2 regions of the Pseudoalteromonas sp. SWN29 genome follow, and region 2 is predicted to be linked to the other one. Evidence: predicted binding sites of a transcription regulator. Region 2 holds the regulator's gene; the other holds the start of a gene.
What was found. The regulator sigma-54, encoded in region 2, starts transcription at its own class of promoters, with help from an activator protein. The targets are predictions, from matches to a motif close to GTTGGCACGNNNNTNGNNT.

Region 1 (5,232 bases), on a different contig from region 2:
TGAGGTTAACTCTGAGCTTATTGAAAACAAACAAAGTAATTTAGTAATCGTGCCTAATTTATACATAAGTTATCCAACCGGTATTTATTACTTTGTGACAAAGAGTAAACCTGAATTGGCGAAGGCAGTTGAAGAGGGCTTGATAAAAATGCAAGAAAACGGTGAGTTTGACGCATTATTTAATGAATACTTCGCAAAGGGTTTAAATACCCTACCTTATACAAAAGGCAAAACGGTTGAAATTAAGCTCGATAACCCTTATTTTTAGGCACAAAAAAAGGAGCCTAGGCTCCTTTTTTTCATCATGCTATTTATTAGCGAAGTAACGACTCAGGTAATACTGGACGAATTTCGCGAACAATTGCTTGAGTCAGTTTTGGTGAGCCACAGATGATATTGCCGCTGTGGTTATAGTTATTACCACCAGCGAAATCTACAACCATACCGCCCGCTTCTTTAACCATAAGTTCGCCTGCAGCAGAGTTCCAAGGTTTTAAGCCGATTTCAAAAAATCCATCAACACGGCCAGCGGCAACGTATGCCATATCTAAAGCAGAACAACCTGCACGGCGAATGTCTGCAGTGTGTACAAACAGTGCTTTAAACGCTTCTGTGTATGCATCCATGTGGTTTTTGTTTTTGAAAGGAAAACCTGTAGCAAGTACAGTGCCTGCAAGAACTGTAGTTTTGCTAACACGTAGACGTTTGCTGTTTAACTGAGTGCCTTGACCGCGAGAAGCAGTGAAAAGCTCACCACGAATTGGATCATAAATAACAGCTTGGTCTAAACGACCTTTAACTTTAAGTGCGATAGAAACCGCGTAATGAGGGATGCCTTTGATGAAGTTAGTTGTTCCATCGATAGGATCTACAATCCATTGGTAATCATCATCCTTGCCTTTATGCTCACCTAGTTCTTCACCAACAATAGAGTGAGTAGGGTAAGACTGTAAAATAGTGTCACGAATTACGGCTTCGGCTTCTTTATCAATGTTAGTTACTAAGTCGTTAGCGCCTTTTTGTTGCACTTCAACTTTTGATAAATCTTCACTTGCGCGAAGTAAAATTTTGCCTGCGTTGCGCGCAGCGCGAACCGCAATGTTTAACATTGGATGCATGGTATTACCTTTGGGTTGTAAAAGAACGTTTATATATTTCAGCCGGCATATTTTAGCGACTTTTGACATAAAGTAAACAATAAACCCTAAATACTTATGTTTGTTTTTTATACAAGATTAAAAAGTGTATATATTTTTTCAAGATAATAATTAAGTCACAGGCCCTAATTAAATCGAATTAATTTTAAATAACACTTTACCTAAAGCTAGCTTGAGGTTTTATCGTGCTGTTTACTTAATTGATAGGACAACATTATGTATTTAGAGCATGTAAACTTAGTCGCGAGTGATATAGATAGTATGCTTAAATTTTATCGCGCTGTATTTCCGCATTGGTCAATCAGAAGTGAGGGTAGAGGTGATTGGCACGGAAAACCAAGACGCTGGGTACACTTTGGAGATGACACGCATTACATTGCGATAAGCGACCATGGTGAAGGTGAAAACAGAAACTTATCGGGCCATCAAGTTGGTTTTGCACACTTTGCTTATGTGACTAATAACTTAAATGAGGTAGTGATACGCTTAAATAAAGCGGGTTTTCGGATAAGTAAGCAAGGTAGTGAGAATCCTTTCAGAAAAAATGTTTACTTTATTGATCCCGCTGGGTTTGAGGTGGAATTTGTAGAGTATTTAAGTGATATACCAAGCGAGCGAAATAACGATTTATAACAGGTTAAGCACCGCAAAGAGCGGTGCTTAAGCAAGCTTTATGAACGATTATTTCCAGCGCCTAATTGTGTTTTTAGCTCATTAGCAAAACTCATAAACTTTTCTTTAATAGTCCGTTTTATTTTTATTTCGACAGAGCCCATTACCGCTTTACCTTCAATATGAATAGTAGGACCTTGGCGCTTGTTAAGTGATACCGATTTATTTTCAAGGCTGCTTAATATACAAAACATTTTAGAGACTACGTTTACATGTTCTGGTACATATATTTCATCGCTACCAAAAATACAGTTAACGTGAATAGTTACATTTTGATGCGCAAAAATGGCATCAGTAAAATCTAGCACCACCGATCCCATAAAATTACTGAGATAAATGTTTTTTGGTACTACCCACTGCCCGCTGCGCTCGTTAGAGCCTAAAATACTGCGTAGTGTAAAGTCATCATCACTGTTTTGTTGTGCACTATAGTGTGGAGAAAATTGCGACTGTTTTTCTGCTTTATATTGCTGGTCTGTATTAAGTGTTAAATCCTCTACTAAGGCTAAAAGAGCTTCGTTGTTAGATGCATCCATCGCGTCATCTAAACGTCTCTCAAATGCATCAACTGAAATAACCCCATGACTGTAATTATAAATTAATTGATCAATCACCTGTTCGCGTACTTGCTCTATCGGACGGTCTTCAACTTTTACAGACATGAGATATTCCTTATTATATTTACTATTGATACTTATCTTAATGTTTAATTGCAAACCGCGTACCAAATATAATTACTTTAATTATCAATTGGTTATTTTTTAATGGTGTTTTTTTCTTTGTTATATTAACGATAGATTAACCAAAAGAGCAATTATCTAGCTATTTTCACTATTTGAGAAAGTTTTACCGAGTAGCCTGTAAATAGTTACACAGCTATAGTTAAAGCTTTATCATGAAAACAACCCAAGCAATTGAATTTTAAGGATAAATAAACTTGGCCTAAAGCTCGCATAAGTTAAAGTGTCTTTAATCAAAAGGAGAAAGATTATGAAAACATTTAACAAATCTATTATCGCAGCTTTAGTTCTTGGTACTACGGCTATGGGTGCCCAAGCGAACAGCTGGGAAAACGAAAGTAAAGATGCTTGGATTGATGGTAAGGCAGAAACAGTTCTTCTTATGAACACTAATCTAAACAACTTTGACATTAACACTGATGTAAAAAATGGCAAGGTAGTACTTACAGGTAAAGTTAATAGCGAGCTTGATAAAGAGCTTGCAGAAGAGCTAATACTTAGCCTAGATGGCGTATCTGATGTTGAAAACAGCCTTACTGTTGTTAATCAAATGGGTGCAAAGGATACAGACAAAGATATGATGGATGATGATAATGACCTAACGGACGCTAAAATCACTACTGTAATCACAACTCGCTTTCTATTTAATTCAGAAGTTGGTGGTACAGGCATCGATGTTGATACAGACAACGGTATAGTAACTTTGAATGGTTCTGTAAAGTCTGATGCTGAAAAACAGTTAGCAGTTAAAATTGCCAAAAATGCTGAAGATGTTCGTGACGTAGTTGATAAGTTAACTATTGTTGCTGAATAATACAGTATAGCTAAGGCCCAGTAAAACTGGGCTTTACCCCTTTTTAATGCTTAATTTAAATGGAGTTTGGTTATGGATATTATCCGTATAATATTTTCGGTTTTATTACCGCCAGTAGGTGTATTTTTGCAAGTTGGCTTAGGTATGCATTTTTGGTTAAATATTTTATTAACACTGCTAGGTTATTTCCCAGGGTTAATACATGCAATTTACATTATTGCGAAAAAATAATGATACATTATATATTGTGTAAGCCGATAACTGAGGTTTAGCTAAGCGAATATTCTCAGTGCTAATCGGCTCACAATATTAATTTTAACTTACTTCTAGTATTATTCCGCACTACATCTATTCTGTACTAAAAAATCCCAATTACCGTCTACCACACTAAAGAACTAATTTTGGAGAGCTCCTGTTTAGCAGGTGTTTAATGCTCGTTTCTTTGTGCATCTGCAATTAATTACCTTATTATCTAGTAATAGCATTATCATGATTTGTATTGATATTATTAAATAGCGCTTTATATATACAGAGGTAGTAAATTGAACATTCGGTTTATATTGTAAGGTGTTGTGTCATTCATTTTTTATTTTAGTTGGGCCTACTGGGCAAACAGTTCGGCAGATATTGTAAAATCGATCACGCTCCAAGTTGCATTAGTGCAAGGCTTGTATAGTGGATTTGTAACGCTGTTTTTTACTTTTATTTTAGAAAAGGTCGTCAACAAGTATAAGTCGAGTTATGTAACGCTTGCGTTTGTAACTCCTATTATTTGTATGTTTCTCTCTAAAACACCACAAAACGTAGCAATACGACAAAGCTTTAATAATGCAATTAACTCCAGCGCCTCGTATTTAAACAACAAAAAAATAGCAGGCGTACTTTTTGCGCCTGTAATTCCGATTACTGTTCAATCGAGCTTAGTAATTCTGGTGAATGTAATTAATCAGACACCTAATTTGGCACTTACAGTAGCCCCAAGCATATTTTTTACAGCCTTGTATGCCTACACATATATGTTAGCTTTACTTAAAAAGTAGAGCGGTAAATATAAAAGACTGATGTGGGTGGAAGGTTTTTATAATTTAATGCAGTGAATGTCATGGGAAATATCTTACATTTTACGTTTATACCCACCTAAAAGATTACTATTTAAGCAGTTAGCTTACTGATTGTTAAAATAAAGGTGTTTGGTAGTGACAAGCACCTAAAAAGTTTTTATACTGCAACCCGCTTTAGTCGCTCTGTGACTGAACGCTTCAAAAATTAACTGTTTTGCAGTTATATAAAAGTTGGCCCCTTAGCTCAGTTGGTTAGAGCACACGACTCATAATCGTTAGGTCCCCAGTTCGAGTCTGGGAGGGGCCACCACTTTTCAAAGCTTTCCAAGTGAATACCTACTAACAAAATAAAATAATTTAATTCACGGAACGATAGCGGATCGGATTTGAGATAATACCTCCGACCGATAATTTTACATAAATCACTTTAGCCTTACACATACCCCTCCGAATATTAATCAAAGAAAATAGCCAAACTGTTTATGTTTACCGTAATTTAGGAATAAGCAATCACGCTACATTTTTAAATGTTAGGTTTTGATAGGTTTTGACAGATTCTAAAAGTTGAGTTTTGCTAAGCTCCTCAGGTTTTATGAGGTTCTAGTACTAGGAAAACTTAGCTTTTTATGGAGTCAGAAAACCCTATAAATGTTAACAGCCCTTAACAGTAGCAAAGTCAATTTTTGACAATAAACAGACTTATTAAACTACGAGTGAATAACCATCAACTACAAGTACAGTATTTAGCTTTTAGGTTTATTGAGCCTACTTGTGCTGTAGTCCTTAGT
Region 2 (5,232 bases):
TGAGAGTTCTTCAAGAACATCGCCTTGCACATCAGGATCAACCAACTGCCAAAGGAGTCGGCGAATTTTATGTGGTGATGATTCTAATAATAATGCGGTATCACAAGGAGCTGTTTTTGCGAGCATGCGCCTAACTTGAACAAATTGACCACTATTGAGTGACTTAGTCACCTGTTTTAGTTGCTGTAGTGGGTAATCTTGTTCAAAAGCTTCAGGCATTGGCGTCCTTTATAAATTTTTATATTACTTTATGGGGAGAGGTGAGTTAACTGGCGTCACTAACCGTATTTATTTTATATATCTGTTTTAGTTGGGGCATTAGTAATGCGAGCATTATTTTTATAACTGTTTATTCTTGTTCATTAAAACGTTGTGCTATTAATTCTCCAACAGCATGTAAAGCTTGCTCAGAATCGGGGCCTTTACATACAACTTTTACTTCTTTGCCTTGGCTACTTTCAAGTAACATTAATGCAAGTACGCTATCGCCTGCAGCTTCTTTGTCATCTTGAAATAATGTAATTGTCGCATCAAACTGCACTGCTAATTGGGCAAGCACGGTGGCTGCTCTGGCGTGCAATCCTAATTTGTTTTTTATTAAAAAAGTGTCTTCACAATGCATAACTTACTCTACCTAAGCTGAACAGGTGATTATTCAGCTATATTATTTTTCTTGTTCGCGATGGCGAATTTTAACATTGGGATGTGTCATTGCAAAACTTTCACCGATAGTTTGCGCTAAATATACAGAGCGATGTTGTCCGCCTGTACACCCAATAGCAATGGTTAAATAACTGCGGTTATTTCGCTCTAAGTGCGGTAACCATGTTTGTACAAATGTCTGAATTTGCCATGTGAATTTTTGCACTATGCTGTGATTGGCCAAATAATCTTTAACGGGTTGATCTAACCCATTTAAAGGTTTTAATTCAGGTTCCCAATGTGGATTTGGTAAAAAGCGTGCATCAAATACGTAATCTGCTTCTTTTGGTATACCGTATTTAAAACCAAACGATTCAAATGTGACAATCAGTTGCTTATCTTTTTTACCTAAAATCTTTTCACGAATAGATTCAGCAAGTTGATGAACACTCAAATCAGTTGTATCTATCATAAAGTCGGCGCGGGTGATTAATACATCAAGTAATTCTTTTTCTTTTTTGATGGCTAAATCAAGAGGCAACGAGTCAATTGATAGTGGGTGTAATCTACGAGTTTCAGAAAAACGTTTGATCAATGTTTGGTCGTCGCTATCTAAATAAAATAACGTAGGTTTTGCAAAGCCAGGCAAGTATTCAAGAATATCGTTAAATTCATCTTGTTGTTTAGGGATGTTACGCACATCAATGCTAACAGCAATTTTATCATAGCTATCAGACACACTGCGAACTAATGAAGGAAGCAAGTTAACTGGAATATTATCTACGCAATAATAACCTAAATCTTCTACAACGCGTAAAGCAACCGACTTTCCAGAACCAGAACGGCCGCTTATGATAATTAACTCCATTTAACACCCTTTATAAAACTATGATTGATTGACAATAACTTGGTAAAGCTCAGCATCTGATTTTGCACTGCGTAACTGTTTACAAAAATCTTTGTTGTTTAGTTTATCAGCAATGGTTGCTAGAGTCTTTAAGTGCTGCTGGTTATCGCCATCTGGTACGATGAGTGCGACGAAAATATCAACAGGGCGATTATCGATTGCATCAAAATTTATTGGAGTTTCGCTAACGAGTACTAAAGCCAAAGGCTCTTCTGCACCGCTCATTCTTCCATGAGGAATGGCAATGCCACGCCCTATACCTGTACTACCCAATTTTTCTCTGCTCATTAAAGCATTAAGAATATCTTGTTGCGGTAAATACGGAAGTTTGTCGTGAGCAAGTTCGCTAATGAACTCTAAAATTCTTTTTTTGCTATTAAAAAGGACCGCAGCTTTGCTGCAGTCCTGGCATATAAGTGAGCTTAATTTCATCATATTAGTGTCGAGCAAGCTTCTCTTTGTGTTTAATTACTTGTCGATCGAGCTTGTCGATCAACGAGTCAATGGCGGCATACATATCTTGATGTTCTGTAGAGGCAAATAGCTCAGCACCGCTTACGTGTATGGTGGCTTCTGCTTTTTGATTTAATTTTTCTACATCGAGAATGACATGAACATTATTAATATGATCAGAGTGTCTTTCTAGCTTCGCAAATTTGGTATTAATATAGTCTCTTAGTGAATCGGTTAATTCTACCTGACGACCAGTTAAGTTTAGTTGCATAAGCATTACCCTCTTTTTTTTGCGTCTTAAATCAAACTTTTACGTTGATTTGACGGTGGAATAGCCAGAGATTCGCGGTATTTTGCGATTGTACGTCTCGCTACTTTAATTCCTTGCTCAGCCAATATATCCGCTATTTTGCTATCACTCAATGGTTTTGCTGAGTTTTCTGCTGCGATTAATTTTCGGATAAGCGCACGGATTGCTGTAGATGAACATTCACCACCGTTTTCGGTGCTTACATGGCTTGAGAAAAAATATTTAAGCTCAAATATACCACGGGGTGTGTGCATATACTTTTGGGTTGTTACGCGCGAAATTGTTGATTCGTGCATTTCTACCATTTCAGCAACATCATTTAAAACCATTGGTTTCATGGCTTCAGGACCGTGTTCAAAAAAGCCTTGTTGTTGCTTAACAATACAATTTGTTACTTTTAATAGTGTGTCGTTTCTACTTTCTAAGCTTTTAATAAACCATTTAGCTTCTTGTAAATGCGAGCGAATAAACTGGCTGTCACCACTGGATTTTACAGTGCGAGACATTGCCGCGTATTGGCTATTAACACGAATTTTAGGCATGCTGTCTGGGTTTAACTCAACAACCCAGCGGCCTTTAATTTTTTTAACTGACACATCAGGAATAACATACTCAGATTCTTCTCTTACAATAGTATCTGCAGGTTTAGGGCTAAGAGTATGTATTAATGTCATTACTTCCTTAAGCTCTTCTTCTTTGAGCTTAGTTTTCTTCATTAATGTACGATAGTCACGAGCAGCTAATAAATCAATATGCTCGGTTAAAATCATTTTTGTTTCATTAATGTAAGGTGTTTCTTTATCAAACTGGTTAAGCTGAATACACAAACACTCTTGTAAACTACGTGCAGCAATACCAACAGGATCAAACAGTTGGATGCGTTTTAATACAGCTTCAATTTCATCAAGTTCGACTTCGTTATCATCTTCGTTTTCTTGATTAAAGCTTTCTAAAATCTCTTCGCAGCTTAGTGTTAAAATACCTGAATCATCGACGGCTTCTACAATCGCAATAGCAATAGCTTCGTCTGTAGGGCTAAATGGCGTTAGTTGTAACTGCCACATTAAATACTCATGGAGCGTTTCAGTAGAGGCGCCTTGGTATATTGATTCGTCTTCAGGCATCGGACCCGATGATGCTGCTGGGGCGGCACTCATGTACTCATCCCAGCTAACATCCATAGCCATGTCGTCACTTAGCGTGTCTTTTGCAAGTGCTTCACCACTATCTTGTTCATATTCGCTTGGAACATCGTCGGCCGATGCGCTAACAGTTATGTCATCTGTATCTGCTTTTTGCTCGTTTTTACCTGCAGCGTCTTCGGAATAGTCTGGTTCTTCAACCTCTAATAGCGGGTTGCTGTCGAGAGCTTCTTGTATTTCTTGCTGGAGATCCAATGTACTGAGTTGCAACAAACGAATAGCTTGTTGCAGCTGTGGAGTCATTGTAAGTTGCTGGCCCATGCGCAGCTGTAGTGATTGCCTCATGTATCTCTAACAATCCTTTTATGTTGTTATAATTAATACTAGCAGATGCTTAAAGACATGGCGTAAATGTTACAGCCTAAATTGCTCGCCTAAGTAAACATCGCGTACTGTTTTATCATTTAATACGTGTTCTGGAGTACCTGATGCAATCAGCTCCCCATGAGAAACAATGTAGGCTTTTTCACAAACATCAAGGGTTTCTCTTACGTTATGATCGGTAATCAATACACCAATCCCACGATTTTTGAGATGTTCTATTATTTTCTTTATATCTAATACCGAAATTGGGTCAACACCTGCAAATGGTTCATCCAATAATATAAATTTAGGATCGGCTGCCAGCGCACGTGCTATTTCCACGCGGCGACGTTCGCCACCCGATAATGCCATACCTTGGCTATCACGAATGTGTTGTATGCTAAATTCATCTAATAATTTATCGAGCGTGTCTTCTCGGGCTTGTTTATTTAGCTCTTTGCGTGTTTCTAAAATAGCCATTAAGTTTTGATAAACAGTCAGCTTTCTGAATATTGAAGACTCTTGTGGTAAGTAGCCAATGCCTAATCTAGCACGACTATGCATAGGTAAAAGAGTAATATCGTTATCATCGATAGAAATTTTACCTTTGTCGCTAGGTACAAGTCCTACTATCATATAAAAAGTGGTAGTTTTACCTGCGCCGTTAGGGCCAAGTAAGCCAACAATACTGCCAGCTTTGACTTCAAGGCCGACGTTTTTTACAACTTCACGGCCTTTATAGCTCTTTGCTAATAGCTCTGCTTTTAATGTGCTCATGGTTGACCTTTGTCGCTTTTTTTACTTTTTTTAGTCTCGATTGGTACTAAAATTGTGTGAACGCGGTCAGTTGAGTTTTCATCTTTTTCGGCACTGATTAGCTGCTGCTCTATATCGTAGGTAATGCTTTTAGCATTTATTTTTTGTCCCGCTTGCGATACTTGTGCATTACCAACAAGCGTTAAAAAACGCTTAGATACATCATAACGTACTTCGTCAGCACTGGCGCTCATAGTCGTGCCATCTGATTGCTTTTCTTCAAAGTGCGCAGGGCTACCTGTAGCAATTAATAATTGTTTATTATCGCCAAGTTCATCGCGTTTATGTACTTCTAAGCGGTCTGCTGTAATTCGGCGATTACCATGAATAATCTCAACGTTTTTCTCAAAAATACCCACGTTAGCTTTTAATTGGCCTTCTTGCTTATCGGCGCTTATTGAAATTTGATTTGCAGCCGGTAGCGAGTTTTGCTCTGCAGCATTACTATTAAACGCCAGTATAAGTGCAGGAATAATAAGTGATTTTAATATTTTATTGGTCATAATATATGGTTCGCGTATGGTTAATTAGTTTTATCACTTCGGTTTTTAAGTCGGCTTCTAGGCCTTTACCAGTGATTTTTAAATTGGGTCCAGTAA

Region 1: a site for sigma-54 is predicted at 2,766-2,784, ahead of I6F53_RS03715 (BON domain-containing protein). Genes of this name have one in related genera too.

What each region holds. Positions count from the first base shown of each region.
Region 1 is NZ_JADYXE010000006.1:88,290-93,521, forward strand. It holds gene I6F53_RS03695 (substrate-binding periplasmic protein) at 1-268, shown strand, start outside; gene suhB (inositol-1-monophosphatase) at 315-1,118, opposite strand; gene I6F53_RS03705 (VOC family protein) at 1,374-1,790, shown strand; gene I6F53_RS03710 (LiaF domain-containing protein) at 1,829-2,491, opposite strand; gene I6F53_RS03715 (BON domain-containing protein) at 2,820-3,383, shown strand; gene I6F53_RS03720 (YqaE/Pmp3 family membrane protein) at 3,456-3,614, shown strand; tRNA gene I6F53_RS03725 (tRNA-Ile) at 4,678-4,754, shown strand; gene I6F53_RS03730 (YagK/YfjJ domain-containing protein) at 5,188-5,232, opposite strand, start outside.
Region 2 is NZ_JADYXE010000013.1:12,597-17,828, forward strand. It holds gene mgtE (magnesium transporter) at 1-219, opposite strand, end outside; gene I6F53_RS06795 (HPr family phosphocarrier protein) at 350-622, opposite strand; gene rapZ (RNase adapter RapZ) at 665-1,510, opposite strand; gene ptsN (PTS IIA-like nitrogen regulatory protein PtsN) at 1,529-1,981, opposite strand; gene hpf (ribosome hibernation promoting factor) at 1,986-2,273, opposite strand; gene I6F53_RS06815 (RNA polymerase factor sigma-54) at 2,300-3,799, opposite strand; gene lptB (LPS export ABC transporter ATP-binding protein) at 3,869-4,594, opposite strand; gene lptA (lipopolysaccharide transport periplasmic protein LptA) at 4,591-5,136, opposite strand; gene lptC (LPS export ABC transporter periplasmic protein LptC) at 5,126-5,232, opposite strand, start outside.